DNA from 4 places in the Paenibacillus sp. IHB B 3084 genome. Region 2 is predicted to be linked to each of the others. Evidence: riboswitches for the same ligand, from Rfam matches in the RefSeq annotation. Region 2 holds a riboswitch; each other region holds the start of a gene.
The links. A riboswitch is a leader RNA that binds a small molecule or an ion and turns the genes downstream of it on or off. The one in region 2 is predicted to bind cyclic di-AMP.
Positions count from the first base shown of each region.

Region 1: another riboswitch for cyclic di-AMP. It lies ahead of ASL14_RS11995 (resuscitation-promoting factor); the one in region 2 lies ahead of ASL14_RS05155 (hypothetical protein).
Region 3: another riboswitch for cyclic di-AMP. It lies ahead of ASL14_RS26415 (3D domain-containing protein); the one in region 2 lies ahead of ASL14_RS05155 (hypothetical protein).
Region 4: another riboswitch for cyclic di-AMP. It lies ahead of ASL14_RS11605 (C40 family peptidase); the one in region 2 lies ahead of ASL14_RS05155 (hypothetical protein).

Region 1 is NZ_CP013203.1:2,573,856-2,578,764, forward strand. Features, by position in the region: gene rsmA (16S rRNA (adenine(1518)-N(6)/adenine(1519)-N(6))-dimethyltransferase RsmA) at 1-484, opposite strand, end outside; gene rnmV (ribonuclease M5) at 492-1,037, opposite strand; gene ASL14_RS11995 (resuscitation-promoting factor) at 1,185-2,333, opposite strand; cyclic di-AMP (ydaO/yuaA leader) riboswitch at 2,603-2,885, opposite strand; gene ASL14_RS12000 (TatD family hydrolase) at 3,087-3,857, opposite strand; gene ASL14_RS12005 (HD domain-containing protein) at 3,900-4,909, opposite strand, start outside.
Region 2 is NZ_CP013203.1:1,102,689-1,107,597, forward strand. Features, by position in the region: gene kdpA (potassium-transporting ATPase subunit KdpA) at 1-881, opposite strand, end outside; gene kdpF (K(+)-transporting ATPase subunit F) at 1,032-1,109, opposite strand; gene ASL14_RS05155 (hypothetical protein) at 1,322-1,717, opposite strand; cyclic di-AMP (ydaO/yuaA leader) riboswitch at 1,832-2,007, opposite strand; gene ASL14_RS05160 (glutathione peroxidase) at 2,472-2,948, shown strand; tRNA gene ASL14_RS05165 (tRNA-Leu) at 3,097-3,179, opposite strand; gene ASL14_RS05170 (urease accessory protein UreF) at 3,444-4,124, shown strand; gene ASL14_RS29050 (hypothetical protein) at 4,163-4,288, opposite strand; gene ASL14_RS05175 (XRE family transcriptional regulator) at 4,486-4,707, shown strand; gene ASL14_RS05180 (helix-turn-helix domain-containing protein) at 4,835-4,909, opposite strand, start outside.
Region 3 is NZ_CP013206.1:3,911-8,819, reverse strand. Features, by position in the region: partial or broken gene ASL14_RS29775 (transporter substrate-binding domain-containing protein) at 146-774, shown strand; gene ASL14_RS29770 (amino acid ABC transporter permease) at 886-1,539, shown strand; gene ASL14_RS26420 (amino acid ABC transporter ATP-binding protein) at 1,526-2,248, shown strand; cyclic di-AMP (ydaO/yuaA leader) riboswitch at 2,495-2,667, shown strand; gene ASL14_RS26415 (3D domain-containing protein) at 2,675-3,343, shown strand; gene ASL14_RS26410 (polysaccharide deacetylase family protein) at 3,502-4,308, opposite strand; partial or broken gene ASL14_RS26405 (NADH:flavin oxidoreductase/NADH oxidase) at 4,611-4,909, shown strand, end outside.
Region 4 is NZ_CP013203.1:2,468,498-2,473,406, reverse strand. Features, by position in the region: gene motA (flagellar motor stator protein MotA) at 1-472, opposite strand, end outside; gene ASL14_RS11620 (hypothetical protein) at 660-953, shown strand; gene ASL14_RS11615 (4a-hydroxytetrahydrobiopterin dehydratase) at 1,073-1,372, shown strand; gene ASL14_RS11610 (GNAT family N-acetyltransferase) at 1,448-1,954, opposite strand; gene ASL14_RS11605 (C40 family peptidase) at 2,260-2,760, opposite strand; cyclic di-AMP (ydaO/yuaA leader) riboswitch at 2,766-2,903, opposite strand; gene ASL14_RS11600 (hypothetical protein) at 3,189-4,016, opposite strand; gene ASL14_RS11595 (M1 family metallopeptidase) at 4,028-4,909, opposite strand, start outside.

The DNA of each region.
Region 1 (4,909 bases), 1.5 Mb from region 2:
CAGCCACTTCCTTTTGGATCATGACGACGATATTCTCCAGAGGGAGCTTGTCCTCCAGCAGCCTCATCAGAATCGGTGTAGTGACGTAGTACGGCAGATTAGCGACGACGCTCACTTTACTGACCCCGGCGAAATCGGAAGCGAATACCTCGCGCAAATCCAGCTTCAGCACATCTCCGTGGCGTACCTTCACATGCTCATAAGGGGCCAGTACCTCTTCGAGAATAGGTAAGAGCCGCTGGTCAATCTCGACAGCAGTAACTACCTTGGCTGATTGCGCCAGCTTCTCAGTCAAAGCGCCAATCCCCGGACCGATCTCAAGTGCACCCTTCGTATCGTCCAGTCCCGCAGCATTCACGATCTTGTTCAGAATATTTTGATCAATCAGAAAATTTTGTCCCAAACTCTTTTTGAACGAAAACCCGTGCCGCTGAATAATCTCCTTCGTGCGCCGCGGTGTTGCTATATCTTGAATCCCTGTCATACGGATATCACAATCCTTCACTTTCAATTTGTGCCAGCGCACCGGCAAATTCCTCACGGCTGATCTGGAACACAGCGAGCCGTTTATGTAGCTGCTTACCGTTACAGTAACCAATACCCAGCACATTACCCAAAGCCATACGCCGTGCAGCAGCATTTGGGTGGGTGATAAGTCCGGCGTCAATCAGATCGGCCCAATCGATTAGAGGATCAGCCCCTTCCACCGTCGTATGCACCCGTGCGAGAGCGTGTCTGATCGCTTCAGGCGAGGCATTCTCTACGCCAATATCCCCTTTGCGCGTCGCTTCCGCCTCTGGTATAAAGGCCTGCTTGCAACCGGGCACCTTGGAGGCGATAATTTTGCGGATGCGCTCCCCTGCATGATCGGGATCGGTCAAAATAATGACACCCCGCCGCTCCTGTGCCAACGCAATTTTGCGCAACGTCATTTTATTGATGGCGGAGCCGCCCGTTTCTATCGTATCCGCCTCGACAGCACGGCGAATAGCCACCGTATCATCCCGGCCCTCTACCACGATCACTTCCTTGATCATTTGCGTTTCCCTCCACTACTACACAGTAAGCTATATTCATCTTTCCCTGCTTTTGAAAACAAAATAAGAAGAGGATATCCTCTTCTTAGCATGGCATAACTATGATGTTAATAGTATCGCATTGACCCAAACATATACAACACGTTTTTAGTTCATTTCAGGCTTCACTGGTCCAATCACATATACGGTTTTTCCGTGCTTCCGACCAAACTGATTGGCTTGACTCAAACTCTCATAATACACATCGATTTTGTGGCCTTTAATCGCGCCACCGGTATCCTCCGCACGGCGGAAGCCCACCCCTTCAATATACACCCACCAGCCGATTGGAATCACACTTGGATCGACAGCAATGGTGCGCCCTTCCGTGACACGCGTGCCGGATGCGGTACGTGTACCGATACCTGACTCCTGTGAGGAATACGCCGTCATGGAGACGTTTTGTAATACTTTACTGTATTTGAAATTCACACCTGCTTTACGGACAGCATTGCCCGAACTAACCCGTGTTGCCTTAACGGCATCTTCGGGACCGACGGAAGCAGCCAGAACGACCGGTTTTTTCTTCGTTCCTACCGCAATCACCTTATCCACACGATTTTGCGCGACTTCCTTGTTTACCAGTTGCTTGGATACCAATTTTCCGTCATGGTATACCTTTTGAACATGCTGGACCACAACACCCGTTTTACCGCTTTGGATGACCCGATTATCGCCTTTATAGAGACTCGGATCGGCCGTTTTGATGACCTGATAAGGCACCTGTTGCTTCTGTTCGACCTGCTGTTTCTTCACACGGACGATTTTTATGTCCATGTTAGACGAAACAGAGGCATCCAGAGCAGGGTAAACTTTATCATTTGACGATAATTTATAGCCCGAGGTGCGAATGGCACCCTCTACTGTATTTTCTGTTGTGTACAACTTTTTCGTCTCATTGCCTGAGGATACTTTGACCTGATTGGCACGTTTGATAACTACGCGATCCCCATCCTGAACTGCTCCGTTCAGCGGCATCGAAACCGTATCATGCGGCTGAAGTGAAATCGAATGCTCTTTGAGCAAATCTTGGAGCTGGGATTCCCGGGTTTCTACCGCAGATGCCTTACCGTCGATGACAAAAAAGACCTGTTTTTTAGATTGAGTGTACACCAGAATTGAAATCATAATCGTTAGTGCGATTAGAAAAATAGCAACCAAAGCAGCCTGGCGCACATTTTCTTGCTTCCAACGCAATACGTAAGACATGCTGGATGAGCGTGACTCATGGGTCTCCTGTTTTTGGAAAATGCCCATTTCCTCCGTCCTCCTTACATAGCCCGCCGTCTGGAGTAAGACATAGTTGAGATTGACGTGACTATAACAGATTTTCTACAAGACAAGCCCGTACTGCGACTGTCCTGCACCATGTACCCGTCTTCGCGGCATGCTGTCCTCCCCTGTTTAATCACAGTATGATGACAGATTTTCTTTTATTCACAACAAAAAAAGCCAGAGAAAGAGACTAGAGAGCTCTTTCGTGGCTTCCGACATGTGCGAATATGCGGAAAAATCATGCACGAGATGGCTTCTCTCTTGTTACGCTTACGGGGTTAGCTGTCGGGTTCGGACGTAGAGAGACGCCCTAGCTTGGGTCAACCGCTCATGGCGGTCGCCTTCACATTCACCCCGAAGACCCAGAAAGAAATCGAAATACGGCCCCTCCACCTGTTCAATCCCATCCGGGAAAGGAATCTAGGTCGAGCCGGCTGGCGGAAGAGACGCTCCCTTCTTGCCCATACACCGGACGTACTGTAAGCCATATCGGTTCCCCCGTTCCCTGTAAAAGGGACTCAGCGAGACTGGTTCATGAAATGAGCTGTTGGTGTTTACATTCAAACAACAATTCACTGAAAAGATGATATCCTGTTTCTATGCATGTTGTAAAGCAGGTTTCAAGTACATTTTCTACAATATTAGGTTAAAATATTGTAATATTCTCGAGTTTCCTGCAACAAATTCATGATTAGCTTCGTCTATCTCATTATTTTGATTGATTTCTTCACTTTTTTACTTAATGTCAAATCGTTCCAAGGCATTTTGGGTCGTTATTGACACTAATTCCTCCACCGCTATTCCCTTGATTTGGGCTGCGGCCTCTGCGACCAGTCCCACATGTGCGGACTCATTTCGCTTCCCGCGGAACGGATGCGGTGTCAGGTAGGGCGCGTCCGTTTCAATGAGCAGACGTTCCAGCGGCACCTGTGCCAGTACCTCCTTTGGCTGCTTGGCATTTTTGAACGTTATCGGCCCGCCAAAGGAGAGGTGAAAGCCCATATCCAGCACCATTTTAGCCGTCTCCCAGCTCCCGGAAAAGGAGTGCATCACTCCGCCTACCTCACTCGCTTTTTCTTCACGCAAAATCTTAACAATATCTTCATGCGCATCCCGGTTATGGATGACAATAGGCATGTTCAGCTCACGAGCCAGTCCAATCTGGTTGCGTAGCACCCGATGCTGTACATCCTTCGGCGACGTGTCCCAATAATAATCCAGGCCAATCTCTCCGATCGCCACGACTTTTTTATGACTGCATAACGATGCAATCCATTCCAGATCCCCCTCCTGCATCGTGATCGCATCCTGTGGATGCCATCCAATTGCCGCATAAATAAAATCATACGTTTCGGCCAATTTCATGGTAGACGGAATGGTCTCACGGTTAAATCCGATATTAATCATTCGGGTCACTCCCGATTCGACAGCGCGTGCTATAACTTCTTCGCGGTCTTCGTCAAATTGCGGCGCATCCAAATGAGTGTGAGTGTCGAATAAATTCAAGTTTTTTTGTCTCCTTTATTACTTTATTTGGCATATAATTGTCTATTGTTTGACAAAATAATTCCTTATTTCGGCAGGAAGCTTGTCCTTTACCCCATCCAATTTGTTTTGGGGATAATACATGTGATATTTTCCCCGGTGAATGCCGCTAATGGAGCGCACAATTTCCGACACTTCGGAAATTTCTCTCACTTCTCCTTTACGTCCCAGCAGTAAAATCTGGTTGTCCGTCGAGCCACCCTGCCGAAACACATCATAAGGAAGATCCGTCGGAAAATCAATTTCCAGATCATATTCCGGATGCAGACCAGCCAGCTCCAGCGCTGTCCGAATGTTGTCAATGGTATCTGTATCCATATTTTCGATCTCTACATATTTATACAGCTTGCGATCCATAAAACGGGCACTCAAATCGCTTAAAATCTCGTCCTTTTCCCGTTTCCACTGACTGAACACTGTCTGAATCAAAGACTCGTCGAGCATCAGATATTGTTCCACCGTAAGCTCTCCCCGAAAGAGGTCCGGCAACGGCTCCAGCAGAAAACTAAACTCATATCCGTTTCTAAATAGCTCCTTCGCCCGCTTGAAAATTTTACGTAATAAAATTTCCGAGCTGCGTGTCACAGGATGAAAATAAATTTGCCAATACATCTGATAGCGCGACATCAGATAATCCTCTACCGCATGCATGCCTGACTCCTTCACAACAATTCTTCCATTATGAGGACGCAGCAACCGTAAAATACGATCCAAATCTATGGTGCCATAATTGACGCCTGTTGAGTGCGCATCCCGCAGCAAATAATCCATACGGTCCGCATCCAGTGGGCTTGTGACCAGGTTTACGACAATCGGCTTGTCGTACGTTTTGGCAATTACCGCAGCCACCTTCGCAGGAAGCTCCTCATCGACTTGCCGCAGCACAGCGTTAATCTCTGTATTCCCCAATACAATCCGGCATGTCCAATCCTCGTGATTCATATGAAAGGCTTCTTCTATAGAATGGGAAAACGGGCCATGCCCCACATCGTGCAACAAAGCTGCACACAGCG
Region 2 (4,909 bases):
AAGACGAGGAACAATACCATCATGGAGCTAAAAATAATCCAGCCCTGCTTGCGATTACGGGCGAACAGTCCAAAGGTATACGGCAGCGAAGCCGGCATCACCCACATCGCCAAAATTTCCAGCACATTCGTCCAGGGATTTGGATTTTCAAAAGGATGCGCCGAGTTGGCCCCATAGAAACCGCCCCCGTTCGTGCCCAAATGCTTGATCGATTCCATCGAAGCAACGGGTCCCAAAGCAATCTGCTGCTGTGTTCCGCTCAGCGTTGTAATATCCGCCGTAGACTGAAGCGTCTGCGGTACCTTCAGTCCGACCAGCACCAGCGTAAGTACAAAGGCCAATGGAAGAAAAATCCGTATAATCGCTTTGATAAAATCCTGAAAAAAGTTGCCCATCCCTTCACCGCGCCGCGTCAATCCTCTCATAAAAGCCGCAGCAACCGAAAAACCGGAAGCAGCCGAAGTGAACATCATCATCGTAACGAACGCCATCTGCGTCAAATACGTAAGTCCGCTTTCTCCGCTATAATGCTGGAGATTCGTATTGGTCATAAAGCTGATCACTGTATTAAAAGCAAGTGACGCTTCCATATTGCCATTTCCAGCCGGATTAACGGGAAGCAGTCCCTGCAAGCGCAGCAGCACATAGCTGATCGCCACAAGCACGACATTCGTAGCAATGAAGCTCATAACGTACGTGGTCCAACGCATGCTCTCCAGCTTTTTCAATCCTATAACCTTATAAATCAGCTTCTCCGTTCCGCCAAACACCCGATCTGTCCGATTCGGTTCATTTGAGAATACATGATATATATAGGTGCCCACTGGTTTCACCAAAAGCAGCAATATCACAATCACAATTCCAATTTGCAGCAGCTCCATCATCTATTCCCTCCTTCAAAATGCTCCTGCGTTTGGAACAACAGACGGGTTCATAGCACCAGGCGAGTGCACACGTTTGCGAAAACCCGCTGCCTCTGATGTCTCATCCACGATCTGCTGTCCCCCGCCCGCTTGATCCTGTTCACCTGATTAGAACTTTTCAGGATTCAGGAGTGCGTAGATTAAATACACAAACACAATCGCCGTAAGCGTAAGCACAACCATCATCCTTTTCGCCCTCCTTTGGAGGTCTGCGCATCACACCAGCGTACAAACAGCAGTATCACTCCATAACTCACAGCCATCACGAGCAGCATGTATATATCCATCATGTTCATACCCTCCCGTATCGGTCCTCAGATCGTCATTCTTACATCCTCGTAAAATCACCATACAATGAATTCGAAAATATTAATTTATATTATCCATACCGTAAGCGACTATCCGTTCAACAGGAAACCCACCTCTCCATTCAAAGTGTAGATCACATGGTCTGCTCCCAAACCTCGATAAATCCCTTGAGGATTACAGCCTTGTGTAATGACATAGACCGAATCTGATGTCAGCGGCCGGCATATTTGCAGAAAACGGCACGTCAGATTCAAGCTGTTCTCAAACAAATACACGCAGCCAATTTCTTTTTTGGGAAAATTCCATTTTCCTGCTTGCATCGTATTGATGCGCACAATATGCTCCACACCCATTTTTTTGAGCTGTCGTTCCTCCTGAGCGCTATTCGTCAGAACCGCAAACGCCAGTTTTTTGTACATAAGCAATTTCACAAAATTTCTGCCCGATTCATTCGGTGCAGTGACAATGATTAGCCGACCTTCCATCAGTAGCTCCTCTCCCGGTATAAAAAGACAACAAAAAGAAGCCGAAGGAAAAAGGCTTCCTCCGGCTTCTTACGTAACCATGATAAAATAAACCATGGTTGCACACGGCGGTTTGTTGCCTCTCCCTGTACGCTTACGAGGTTAGCTGTCGGATTCGGACGTGAGAGTCGCCCTATTTCTGGCACTTGGCCGGAAAATTCACCCCATGAGACACACGGCCCTCTAAAAGCCGCATAGATCTCGTTTGGTTCCCCCGCTTTTGCAACTGCAAAATTCAGCGCTATAGACAATTCGTTGCTGCTTCATTCACTTAATTTGAAATTACGTCTTGAATCATACACCCGCGCAAGGAACACTGTAAAGCTCACCTGCAGGGTTATAAATCGGTCTTTGGAGCAAAGAAGATGAATAACAGCGCTTACAACTGTAATATACTTCTCCCAGCTCCTTCAAGCTCGGTTTTTCATCCCTTTTCGAAAATGACGGGCATGTCAATATTGGCGTATGGAGAGCTTTTTTGTCCCTTTTTTGTAAAAGAGAAAGAAAAACTGCTGTATGCACCTGATAAACGCCGATTGAGCCTGTTTTTACGATGAGAAACACCGCAATTCGCCCCATTTGCAGTGCCATTTGCCGTTTTGAACAAAATACGATTTTACAGTTTCAGACAGTGCAATACATCTATTATAGACTTGCAACCCCTCGTTAAATTGCTTACAATTTAATTGTAAAATAGTAAATTAGGAGAGATACCATGACCGTTTATGAATATGATGCACAAACCCTGCAAGGGAAAGTGATTCCGTTGTCCACATACGAAGGAAAAGTTCTGCTTATCGTGAATACAGCCAGCAAATGCGGGCTAACCCCTCAATACAAGGCGCTACAAGAGCTATATGACCAGTACCATGAGCAGGGGCTTGAAATCCTGGGGTTCCCCAGCAACCAGTTTGCCAAGCAAGAGCCGGGTTCCAGCGAGGACATTTCGGAGTTTTGCCAGATTAACTATGGAGTTACGTTCCCGATGTTTGCCAAAACAGATGTCAATGGCGATCAGGCACACCCTTTATTCCGCTACCTCACCCGGACAGCTCCGGGCGTACTAGGCTCCAAAGCGATCAAATGGAATTTTACTAAATTTTTAATTACACGCGAAGGTAACGTATTTAAGCGCTACGCCCCACAGACAACTCCGGATAAACTGGCGGGGGATATCGAGAAGCTCTTGTAGCAAAGCTTACAAGCCACTTCATCACTGTTCACAAGCAGCCGAACCAGGCGGCTGCTCCTGTGGCTAGGAAAAAAGGGATATAACAAAAAAGCATCCCTTCACGTCAAAAACGTGTCAGGATGCTTTTTTAACTGTGTCTTGCATGTAATGCGGTCGAGAGGACTCGAACCTCCACGGGCGTACGCCCACTACCCCCTCAAGATAGCGTGTCTGCCATTCCACCACGACCGCAAATTCTAATGTTTTGAGGCAACAGATTTATTATACTCCCTTGTATTCTATTTGTAAACATAAATACAATAATTATTTTTAAAGTCATATAATATAACATATAAAAGCTATAAAATATTTAATTTGACATACAAGCATCTTGAGTGTAAATATATATTACATAATATCACTAAAATTTTTCTTAATCTGATTTTTAAAGTCACTTAATATAACATAAAAAACTATACTCTAAGGAGGCGAACCGCTTTGCAAAAAGGCAATCGTTTGCTGAACTACGCATTGCTGTTGGACCCTTCCCTGCCTGTCGGTGGCTTCACTCGTTCCTACGGGCTAAAGGAGCTGTTTCGAAATGGTCGTTTAACCTGTCTGCAAGACCTGGAACACTATGCACGCACCGATCTGCATCCTCAATTCACATCCCTCGATGGCATGGCTATCAAAAGCCTTTATATCGCTGTTCAGCAAAATGATGGTTGGCGTATCGCTCTTATTGATAAAATGCTGCACACCCAGCGTTCTTCCCTACAGCACATGAAAGAGTCACGCCTATCCGGCCAACGCCTGCTCAAGCTCGCTAAGGCTTTGTACCCTTGGCTTGAATTCGACCAGCTCGAAGCTATACTTAACCAATACAATGCGATTGGCACACTCGCAACCGTTCATACCTGGATTAACGTTTCTCTTGGAAATGATGTAGAGCAAACCATTCACGGCTACCTTGCCGCGGCAGTGTCCTTCTGTGTCGAAGATGCTTCCAAACTACTCCATCCTCCTTATGAGGAAAAAAATCCTGTTATTCAACGAATGACCAACGAGCTTCTAGACGCATGGAAACAATTCAACACCCCTGAGACTGAGCCAACCGCATTTCAGCGTCGCCTTCTGCAAAGACACTGGTCCAACTCCTACATTACGCAGCCACCCTATATGAGCAGCAACCACTAGCGCGGGTAAGATTCGACTAATTCCTTCGTCTGTCCCCATTATACGCCTCCAGCATCCCCCTGATGCCTGTTTTCACCCTTCCAGCACAACACCAAAAGCACTTCCACCACTTTTTTCAGTGGCAGAGTGCTTTTTTTATCCAGATTACAACTGACATTTCTCACATTTACAGGCTCCGGATGGATTATTCAAACCATTTATCACTTAAATAAGTAATAAATTTATCTCAATTACGTATTTTAGATTGTAAAAACACGTATAAACGTGTATCATAGTTTTAGATGGTTAATTCTAACATGTTTACTGATGATTATTATAACACACCAATTATTCCGCAAGAATCCGTAAGGGGCGATTTCACTTGAACAACAAAATGCCTGTCACCTCCTTAGGGTGGGCCATCAAACAAAGGCTTGTCGAACTTCGACTGGATCAGAAAACATTTTGTGAAACGCATAACATCCCGCCTTCACGCTTGTCCAATCTGATTCACGGCACCCGCAAAGCACAAAGGTACAGAAAACAAGTTGCTGCAATCCTCAACATCGACGATAACGATTATAAGGAGGCATCACCACTCTGAAACCAACGATGTGAGCGTCCCCCAAGCATGCGGCATGCTATAACATCGGCAACCCAAATAAACTCGTCAATCGAACCCGTCGGTCCGTTTTACGGGTTTTCAACCTGAGTGATCTTTAGCGAGAAGATCATTCAGGCTGTGTTTTGTCATTCTCACCTTTTTGCTTACGATATTTCGCAAATTCCACATATTCTAATATGAA
Region 3 (4,909 bases), on a different replicon from region 2:
ATTGCATATTCATGCATATTCATTTATAATGACACAATCTTATTTATTATAAAGAATTTAAGGAGAGAAAAAAAGATTGAAAAAGGCATATCGTTTTACCGCCCTGATTTTGACGGCGGTTATCTTGCTGCTGGCTGGTCTTCCTATGCTCACTGCATACGGAACGGAAGCGAAGACACAGCAAAAACTTGTACTCGGCATGAGTGCCGATTTTCCGCCGTATGAGTTTCATAAAGTAATTAACGGTAAGGATACCATTGTAGGCTTTGACGTTGATATTGCCAATGAAATTGCCAAGGATCTGGGTGCAGAGCTGGTTATTGAGGACATGAGCTTTGACTCCTTACTGCCTGCACTGCAAAGTGGTCGTGTAGACCTGGTACTGTCTGGTATGACACCAACGGATGAACGCAGAAAGAGCATTGATTTTCGGATGTATACTACCACTCCAAGCAAGTCATTATGGTACGTCCGGAGGATAAGGACAAATATCCGACGATGGCTGCTTTGAAAGGCGAGAAGATCGGCGCACAAAAGGGCAGTATTCAGGAAGAGATTGCTCAAAAAGTGCCCAATGTCTCTGTAACTTCGCTGGATAAAATCTCCGACCTGGTGCTCCAGCTTCGGACACAGCGTATTAACGCTGTCGTGATTGAAGACACTGTCGCTAAAGGATACACATTGGATGGCACTGTAACACTTGCCAAGGCGGTGCCTGAGGAAGCAGGAGCAGAAACGGCTGTAGGTATTCGTAAAGGAAATACTGAACTGCTGGCATCTGTAAATAAAACGTTGGCTCGCCTGAAAGCAGACGGGTCTATTGAAAAGTTTTCCACGGAAGCGAGTGCGCTCTCTGCGGATCGACAGGTTTCATCCAACAACATTGTGGATATATTTTGGAAATATCGCAGTTTTTACGTTACGGGTATCGGCTACACATTGTTGCTGTCCGCCCTCGGGGTACTGTTCGGATTTATCATTGGTCTGATCATTTCTCTGTTGCGGATGAGCGGTGTACGTATCATTGAGTGGTTGGGTACAGCCTACGTGGAGGTGCTGCGTGGTACACCTATGCTGGTACAGCTTATGATCATCCATTATGGGGTTGCTTTGACGCTGGGCGTTAATTTTACGCCACTTCAGTCCGGTATTATTACGTTATCTCTGAATAGCTCGGCATATCTGGCTGAAATTTTCCGTGCAGGTATCCAGGCAGTGGACCGTGGTCAGATGGAAGCAGCCCGTTCACTCGGTATGGGACGAGGCAAAGCTATGCGTCACGTCATTTTACCGCAAGCGTTCAAGTCTGTACTGCCTGCGATCGGCAATGAGTTTATTACGATTATTAAAGAGTCCTCCATCATTTCTACCATCGGTATGGTGGATATTATGTATCAGGCTCAAGTCATTAAGAACATCACCTACGAAGGATTAAGTCCGTTCGTCATCGCGGCCGCTATTTATTTTGTAATGACATTCAGCTTGTCGAAGCTGTTGGGTTTATGGGAAAGGAAGTTGAGAGCCAGTGATCACCGTTAAACAACTGCGTAAATCGTTCGGCAAAAATGAAATTTTAAAAGGCATTGATATAGATATTGCCAAAGGCGAGGTTGTTGTCGTCATTGGCCCGAGTGGTTCGGGAAAAAGCACATTTTTGCGTTGTATGAATCTGCTGGAGCAGCCGACTGACGGGGAGATTCTGTTTGAGGGTGAACCGATTACGGCACGCGGTCACAACATTAATGCAACTCGTGAGAAAATGGGCATGGTGTTTCAGCACTTCAATCTGTTCCCACACAAAACAGTACTGCAAAATTTGACGCTTGCGCCGACTCAGGTTAGAGGCCAGTCAGCAAAGGAAGCAGAGAAAATTGCGTTGGAGCTGCTGCGTACCGTTGGACTTGAAGACAAAAAAGACACCTATCCAAACCAGTTGTCCGGTGGACAGAAACAGCGGATTGCAATTGCACGCGCCTTGGCGATGCAGCCGCATGTGATGCTCTTCGATGAGCCGACCTCCGCCTTGGACCCTGAAATGGTCGGAGAGGTGCTGGACGTGATGAAGAAGCTGGCTGAGGGTGGCATGACGATGGTCATCGTAACGCATGAAATGGGCTTTGCACGCGAGGTAGGAGACCGCATTATCTTTATGGATAACGGTCAAATTGTGGAGCAAGGTACACCGGAGCAGGTTTTTGGTACACCAAGCCATGATCGTACCCGGGATTTTCTTGCCAAGGTTTTGTAAGAAATGAGCTTGTAAAGGCTATGAAGCAAGCCCTCCGCGGTGGAAGTTTGACGGGAGGGCTTTTTCTTTTTTTGTCATCCTCGTTCAGATTTTTGTAACTGATTTCGATTTCATGATGACAAAATTGTAACAGATGTAGTATGATGTTCAAGGTTCCCAACATTTTCATGCAGATAAGGTTACAAAATTGTGATATTATGCAGTGAGCCAAAACTTACCTGGGCAGCAGACAGCAACGACAGACGCTGAATGCGGGACCCAAAACCATGGGAAGTGCGGGGGACGTAACAACGGCAGTCACTTCTGATCCGTCTTCATACGAATGGATGGAAGGTGCCTAGGGGTGAATTGCATTAGCATAGGGCTTCTCCTGAGTCCGAATCCGACAGCTAACTTCGCAGGCATATTAGAGGAGGTACATATCTTTTGAAACATCTGAAACGTATTGGAAAAACAATGAAATTTGCAGTGCTGGCCGCAGCTATCGCAGGATTGGCACAGACAGCAGGGGTAGCCGACGCCGCTTCGCTTCATACCGCCAAGGAAGGTGATACCTTCTTTTTGCTTGCTCAGCGTTACGGGGTATCTGTAGAGGATCTGCAAAAGGAGAACCCGGATGTTGCTGCCAGCAATATATATGCAGGAGTACAAATTAAGGTTCCGGACGAGAACAAGGTAAAAGTCGCTTCGGATTCGAAGCCTCAGCTTTTGTCCGAGAAAGCGCCGGCGGGTGACGATCAACAGGTTGAAGCATGGGGTAAAACATTTAACTACAGCAAAGTAGTTGATGTGAAGGCCACAGCGTATTCCGCAGCAGCCAGTGAAAATGGAAAATGGGGAGCAGTAGACTATTTCGGAAATCCGCTTAAACTCGGTACGATTGCCGTAGACCCGAATGTAATTCCGTTGGGTACGAAAGTGCTGGTTACAGGCTATTCCCATCCAGGGCTGCCGGATCAATCTTTTATAGCGGTAGCTCGCGATAAGGGCAGTGCCATTACGGGGAAACGGATTGATATTTTCATTCCGGGTAGCCCATCTTTTGTGAGTGACTTTGGTTTCCAAAATGTGAAGCTGTACGTCATTGATAAATAGTCTGTATAAACCAATGAATTATATTTACATAATATATATTATGTAAACCAATATCAAATAACTTAATCGCCGGTCCTGATTCATATGGGCTTTGTCGATTAAAAAAGGGCTATCTTGACGAGCAGAATGCATCTGCTGGTAAGACAGCCCTTTTACTATTATTTCCGCTCCGAGGTGTGAAGTAGCCGTGGAACCGTGACAAATTTGTACCCCTTGGCTTTCAGCGCTTGAATAAGACCCGGCAGGGATTGAACAGTGCCTTTCAGGTTGGAGCTTTGACCACCGCCTGCGTGCATTAAAATGATGGAGCCTGGTCCGGTAGCCGGGATCACATTACGCTGAATTTGTGTTTTACTCAGTCCCTTCCAATCGAGGGAGTCTACGTTCCAATTGACAATCATGTAGCCGTGACTACGCGCCCACTGGATCTGAGGCTCCGTAATTTCACCATAAGGCGGGCGAATCAGCTTGGGTCGAAAGCCAACGGTGGCCTCCAAAATATGTTCTGTTTTCTTAATCTGGTTGCGAAAGCGTTCCGGTGAAGCCTTCCTAAAATCCGGATGGGTATAGGAATGGTTGCCTAAGGCATGGCCTTCACGTACGATACGGCGAATCATGCCCGAGTGTTTTTCCGCACGGTGACCGACGATAAAGAAGGTGGCTTTGATACCATTCGCGTGCAAAATGTCCAGAACCTGCGGCGTATACCGTGAATCAGGCACGTCATCAAAAGTCAGGGCAATTTGCTGCGTATGCGGGCCGCACATTTTAAAAATATCCGAATGTTTTTTTCGAAGCATAGCTAATGTGGGAGTGGCTCGTTGTCTGCTCTTTTGTGCTGAAGAAACAACAACCGCTTCCTTGGGATGAGTCGTTCCGGTATCGGGAGGCGCATCCGCGTGAACGGGAAAACTCGAAAATGCTAGTAACAGTGCCATGATTGGCAATATTCCCCTGTACGGCATATGTATCCCCCTTTCCGTGCAGTGGTACCCCTGTTGCTTTCATTTATTATGTACCTGCCATGTTGAAATTATGCTGCTGAACAGGTTAGACTATTGAATGGTTGAGTGGAAATGCAGCACAATACGGATGTAAGTGCAGATCTCGAAGCTAAACGCACATATTCTATTAAACCTGACCGAAAACAACAGCATTTTCGCAAGTTTTAGCCTTTTAATGGATTCGGTATCCAGTGATAGCTGGTGTATAATGAGGTTGCAATTCATATTGTACAGAGTTGGAATTAAAGGAAGGATGGATAAAAGTGACCGACTTGTTTACTCCTTATCAATTAAAGGGACTTTCTTTAAAAAATCGGATTGTAATGCCCCCCATGTGCCAATATAGTGTGGAGGCCAAAGATGGAAAGCCAAATGATTGGCATCATGTCCATTATGTTAGCCGGGCAGTAGGTGGTACCGGGCTGATTATTGTGGAAATGACGGCGGTCCACCCGGATGGACGTATTACAGATCATGATCTGGGCATTTGGAGTGACGAGCATATTCCTGCATACCGTAAAATAGTGGAGGAAGTCCACAAGTACGGTGCCAAAATCGGAAT
Region 4 (4,909 bases), 1.4 Mb from region 2:
GCGTCGGAGCGTACATACCAGCCTGAGAGAAAATCAGCGCACCTGAGCGGTGTCGATCTTCAGTAGCATTAATGTCCTCCATCAGAACGTCACGTACGAATTCCTGATCATTACCATCAATAATCATACGCATACCGCCACGCATAAAGAGATCGTCGATCTCCTCTACCTTGGATTCCAGCGCTAACAGGCCTTCGCGACGGGTAATGGATGCCCATTCGGTAAACGTGCCGATGAGCTCTTTACGGTCCAAAAGCTTTTGTTCCGTGAAAATAACCTTGAACAGTTTTGGAATCCGTTTAATTTCTGCCATCGGGAAGGCCATAAAAATACTTGCTGCCGTTCCGACAAAAATAATCATGTAAGCAGCGGGATTGTTGACCAAGTTGATCACTGGCGCGCCTTTGAGAATCATCCCGACGACCAATGACATAATCCCGAGTACAAGTCCGATAATGGTTGAAATTTGCATGATACACCTCATCCATGAGAATAGATTTTGAATCCTTTCATGCCACCGGGGTCGTCCTTGCCCCAGGCACGTCATTACAAGACGGATTATAGTATTTATCGACAAAACTCTCTTTTTTGTTAAGTACGAATTTCCGGTATAATAAGGTGATTATCTAATGAATGGTGGAAGAATTGGAGGAAATGGCATGGGAGTGAAGCACGGACGGGAGTATGAACAAATTTTGAACGATTTGACAGAGGCTGTGGGACACATTCCGGATAGCTATGAATTTTTCGAAATGGAAGCAGAAGATTGGGACAGGCTGGACCCGGCAGGGCGTCAGGAAGTCAATGAAGCGCTGGCTGAAGACCTGTTTTATGCGCTGGGTACAGAGCCCGTTATCGCTGTGGGCAGCGGCGTTGTCATCTATGAACCGGAGCAGCACCGTATCTATGTGCTCATTGGGGATGAGGAGCTAACGTCGGTACCTTTGATTTGAACAGGTCCGTCTTATGGATTTATCAACGGGGCCGTGGTAATATGGACACCACTATATCGTAGTTTTGGTCGCATTCAAGCGGCTGAAAGGCTTCCGTATAAACGGGGAGGAGTCGTAACATGCCTTTTACACAAGAAGAGATTGAAGCACATCTGGAGAAGCTGGAGGGCTGGGAACTGGAGGAAGGACGCTGGATTGTCCGCAAATATAATTTTTCCAGTTTTATGAAAGGGATTGCATTCGTGGATGAAGTTGCTGCTATATCGGAAGCATTTAATCATCATCCATTTATTACGATTGATTATAAGACCGTGACCCTGCGCTTAACCTCCTGGGATGACGGTGGCATTATGGCCGTAGATATTAAGGAAGCCCAACAATATAATGAAGCTTTTGAGAAAATGCGTAGCAGTCATTGAGCTGATCATGGTCTGCCATATGATAAAAGCGCCTTCGATATACAACAATGCCGTTGTATGCCGAAGGCGCTTTTATCATTGAACACGAGGCTGGGGGTCAGGATGATATACCATACAATGAAACGGCTTTTTACCATCGGGAGTCTGACGTTCATAGGTATCCGTAATCTCAAATCCGGCTGCCTTGTAAGCCCGAATGGCGCGCCCATTCCAGGTCAGTACCTCCAGATCAATTTCATTCTCCGGGTTGCGTCGTCTGGCTTCCATGGCAATGGCACGGACAAAATCGGCGCCTCTGCCATGTCCACATAATTGGGGGTGCATTCCCAGACCCAGCCGGGTCACTCCAATCATCGGGAAATATTGAGCAAATCCGGTTAGCGTGTTCTCGTCATCCAGCACAGCAACATATTGCTCTTGGCGAAGCGTGGGGCTTCCAAATTCGACTTCAAGTGCCTTCATTTGTTCCCAAGGTAGCCAGCCGTATATGTTGTAGGGTGGATCATAGCGCCACTCACATATCGCAGCCGCCTGCTGTTCGTCCATCGGTACGATCCGGTAGTTAGATATTGAGGCCGGCATGTCTCCCCATCCTCCTTTTACAAGTACTTAAACCATTAACAACAGATTGTAGACAAGTTGCAGGGGATTGGCAAGCGGTGTTTATTTCATACCCAAGTCGGGTATACATTCAATAAGAAGGCTTTACTGTTCATATGCTCCCCCAGCCGTGACGGTAAAACCGACGATGTTCGCAAAATCTGAAACCTTTTGAGGTGTCAGTTCGTCAGTAACGATAACGTTTCTGATGTTGTGGACATAAAAAACCGCAATTCGATTCCGGCCAGAATCAAATTGCGGCTCAGGGTTAGTTTGCTGTTCGTTAGTTATTCTACGTTGTCGTCATCAGGAGTTTCAGAAGCTACAGCGTGGTAAGCGTCTGTGCTCATAATTCTTTTTGCACCGACATAGCGGTTAGCGTAATAGTTTTCGTCCAGTGAGCTAACAACTACACCACGTGAAGATGAGGAGTGGGCAAATTTCCCTTCACCTACGAAGATACCTACATGGGAAATGCCTCTTCCTGTGGTGTTGAAGAACACCAGGTCACCAGGTCTCATTTCGTCGCGGGATACGGAAGATCCCATTTTGAATTGTGATCCGGATTGATGGGGCAGATTAATTCCTAGTTTGTGATATACATACATTGTGAAGCCGGAGCAATCGAACCCGTCGAGTGTAGTGCCTCCGCTTCTGTAGTTCGTTCCTTTGGCATCTTGGATGACCTGGTCCATCTTAGAGTCTGCAAATGCACTTCCTCCACCGAATGTAAAAGATGTAAAGGCAATGGCGAGACCCATGGCTGCGATCGTTAGCTTCTTCTTCAAAAAAAATATACCCCTTCCAATGCCTGCGAGGTTAGCTTAAGGATTCGGTAGAAGGTTCCCCTATGACCACTCTGTTGCGAGATCAATTCACCCAAACTGGTTCCCCCGCTTCCCAGGTGCCAGGAATTAGGCTTAACTTAAGATGTGCACCTTGGAGAGCAATATTCACGATAACGATGTTTTTAAGGTAAAGGTTACAATAAAGATTACAAAGTTGTTACTATCAGTTCACTGCGATTATTGTAACAAAGTCGGCTGGCTTTGGCAAATGTTTCATCGCAAAAAGTTACAAAAAAATCTGCTCCCTTTATCGCGGGAACAGATTTTGTTAAGAGTATTCAGTTATGTGCCGTTTGCCTGGATATGAATGGAGATGGATAGTTGTCTTTGGACAGCCAGAAATTGTTCGGGAGGAACGGAGTGAAGGTTCAACCTCTGCCGGAGATATCGGTATGCCATAGTCGGTACTGTGAACTGATGTGCCATAGCCTGACCAGACTGGTAACAAAATGATACGTTTGCTGGAGAATGAGTGCCAGCATACCAGTCCAAATCATCGCCATGGTGCCGAATAGACCAAGGACGAGCAGTACACCTGCACCGAGCAGAAGCGAAATACCGATAGCCGGGAGGATTTGGCGAAAGAAGGCAAGCAGCGACGATCGTATGGCGTGACCACCTACGGTGCCTAGCTGCATGTACAGGATGCACTGGCGGATGAACCAGCCATAAGCAATCCAACCGATGGCATAGGGCAGCACATGCAGGAGATAGGCCGGAGATTGCAGCGCCCCTGCCACGATAGGGTAGAGCTTAGGAGCCACCCAGAAAGCAGGGAGCAGCAGGAGTCCAAGCTCGATGACGTAATAGATCAGCGATGACAAGCCATGACGTTTCATTCCGCGGAAAAAGGACAGACTCTGTGGCTCGGTCGCATGGGTGTGCAGACTTTGGTATATTCCCGCCCGGATGAAGGGGGTAATCAGTGTACGCAGCACCGTTGCCCCCAGTAGTATCCACAGATACATATGAACCTCTTGGTTGTCCGTCAGGGCAATCTGGCTCTCCATCCAAAACAACGTCTGTCCCAGTTCATTTTGACCCTGATCGGGGTAGCGCAGCAGCAGGGGAGTAACGGCGGATTGTACCAGCCGATAGAGAAAAACGCCCCATAGCAGTCGATACAGAAACAGAATGATGACAATATAAAATTGTATGCGCACAAGCGCCCAGCCTTCTTTTATAACAGTACGCATCTATAGACACCTCACCATGACAGACTTCCAAGCAGTGTCTCCAGCAGCTTGGTTACACTTATGCTCCAACGGGTCTGGGTTTTTTCGTTCAGTTCGGCCTTCAGGCTGTTGTTGATATGCTTGTTCTCCAGCGCAATCGTGTACAGCGGATCAACAATCACATGGGAGACCGGAGATGCACCTTTTAGTCGATAGGTGGTGCTTTTGCCCGTTCCGTCCCATGCCTTGAATATCGTTGTGCCGTCCTTGAAGGTAAATTGAACAGGGACCTTGGGATAATCTGCCCCTTTTTTGCTGAGTGTAATGGTTGCTTCGTATCCGTTGGCCAGCTTGCGGTTCGTAATGCGATCCACTGAAAAATCCGCCATCTGGCCGTCGTATACATATTGTTCAAAATAGTGGCTCCACGAACGTCCGGTGACTCTTTCGACGATACGCTGAAAATTCTGCGAGGATGGATGCTTGAATCGGTAGGTCTGGACGTAGGTACGCATAATGCGATCCATTTTTTTCGCGCCGACCTGTCGTTCAATGCCACGCAGCACCAGCTTGCCCCGAGAATAGGCATTTTGTGCATATTTAGCAGCCGAGCCGTACTTCCAAGACTCACGGTTTAACGGCTGAGGGGATGATACCTGTCCAGACTGTAACGGCAAGTTAGGGATGAGCCCATATTCCTGCTCCATGAGTCGTTCCTCTGCATAAGAGGTAAAGCCTTCATCCAGCCATGGTTCCTCGAATTCGTTATTTGCCACCATTCCATAGAAATATTGATGCCCAATCTCATGAACGACCGTCCGCTCCAGACTATAGCCGGGATTCGGATTATCCGCCGCTGCAGCCGTAATGAGTGTGGGATACTCCATGCCCTCCGCGCCGCTGCCTGCTTTGGG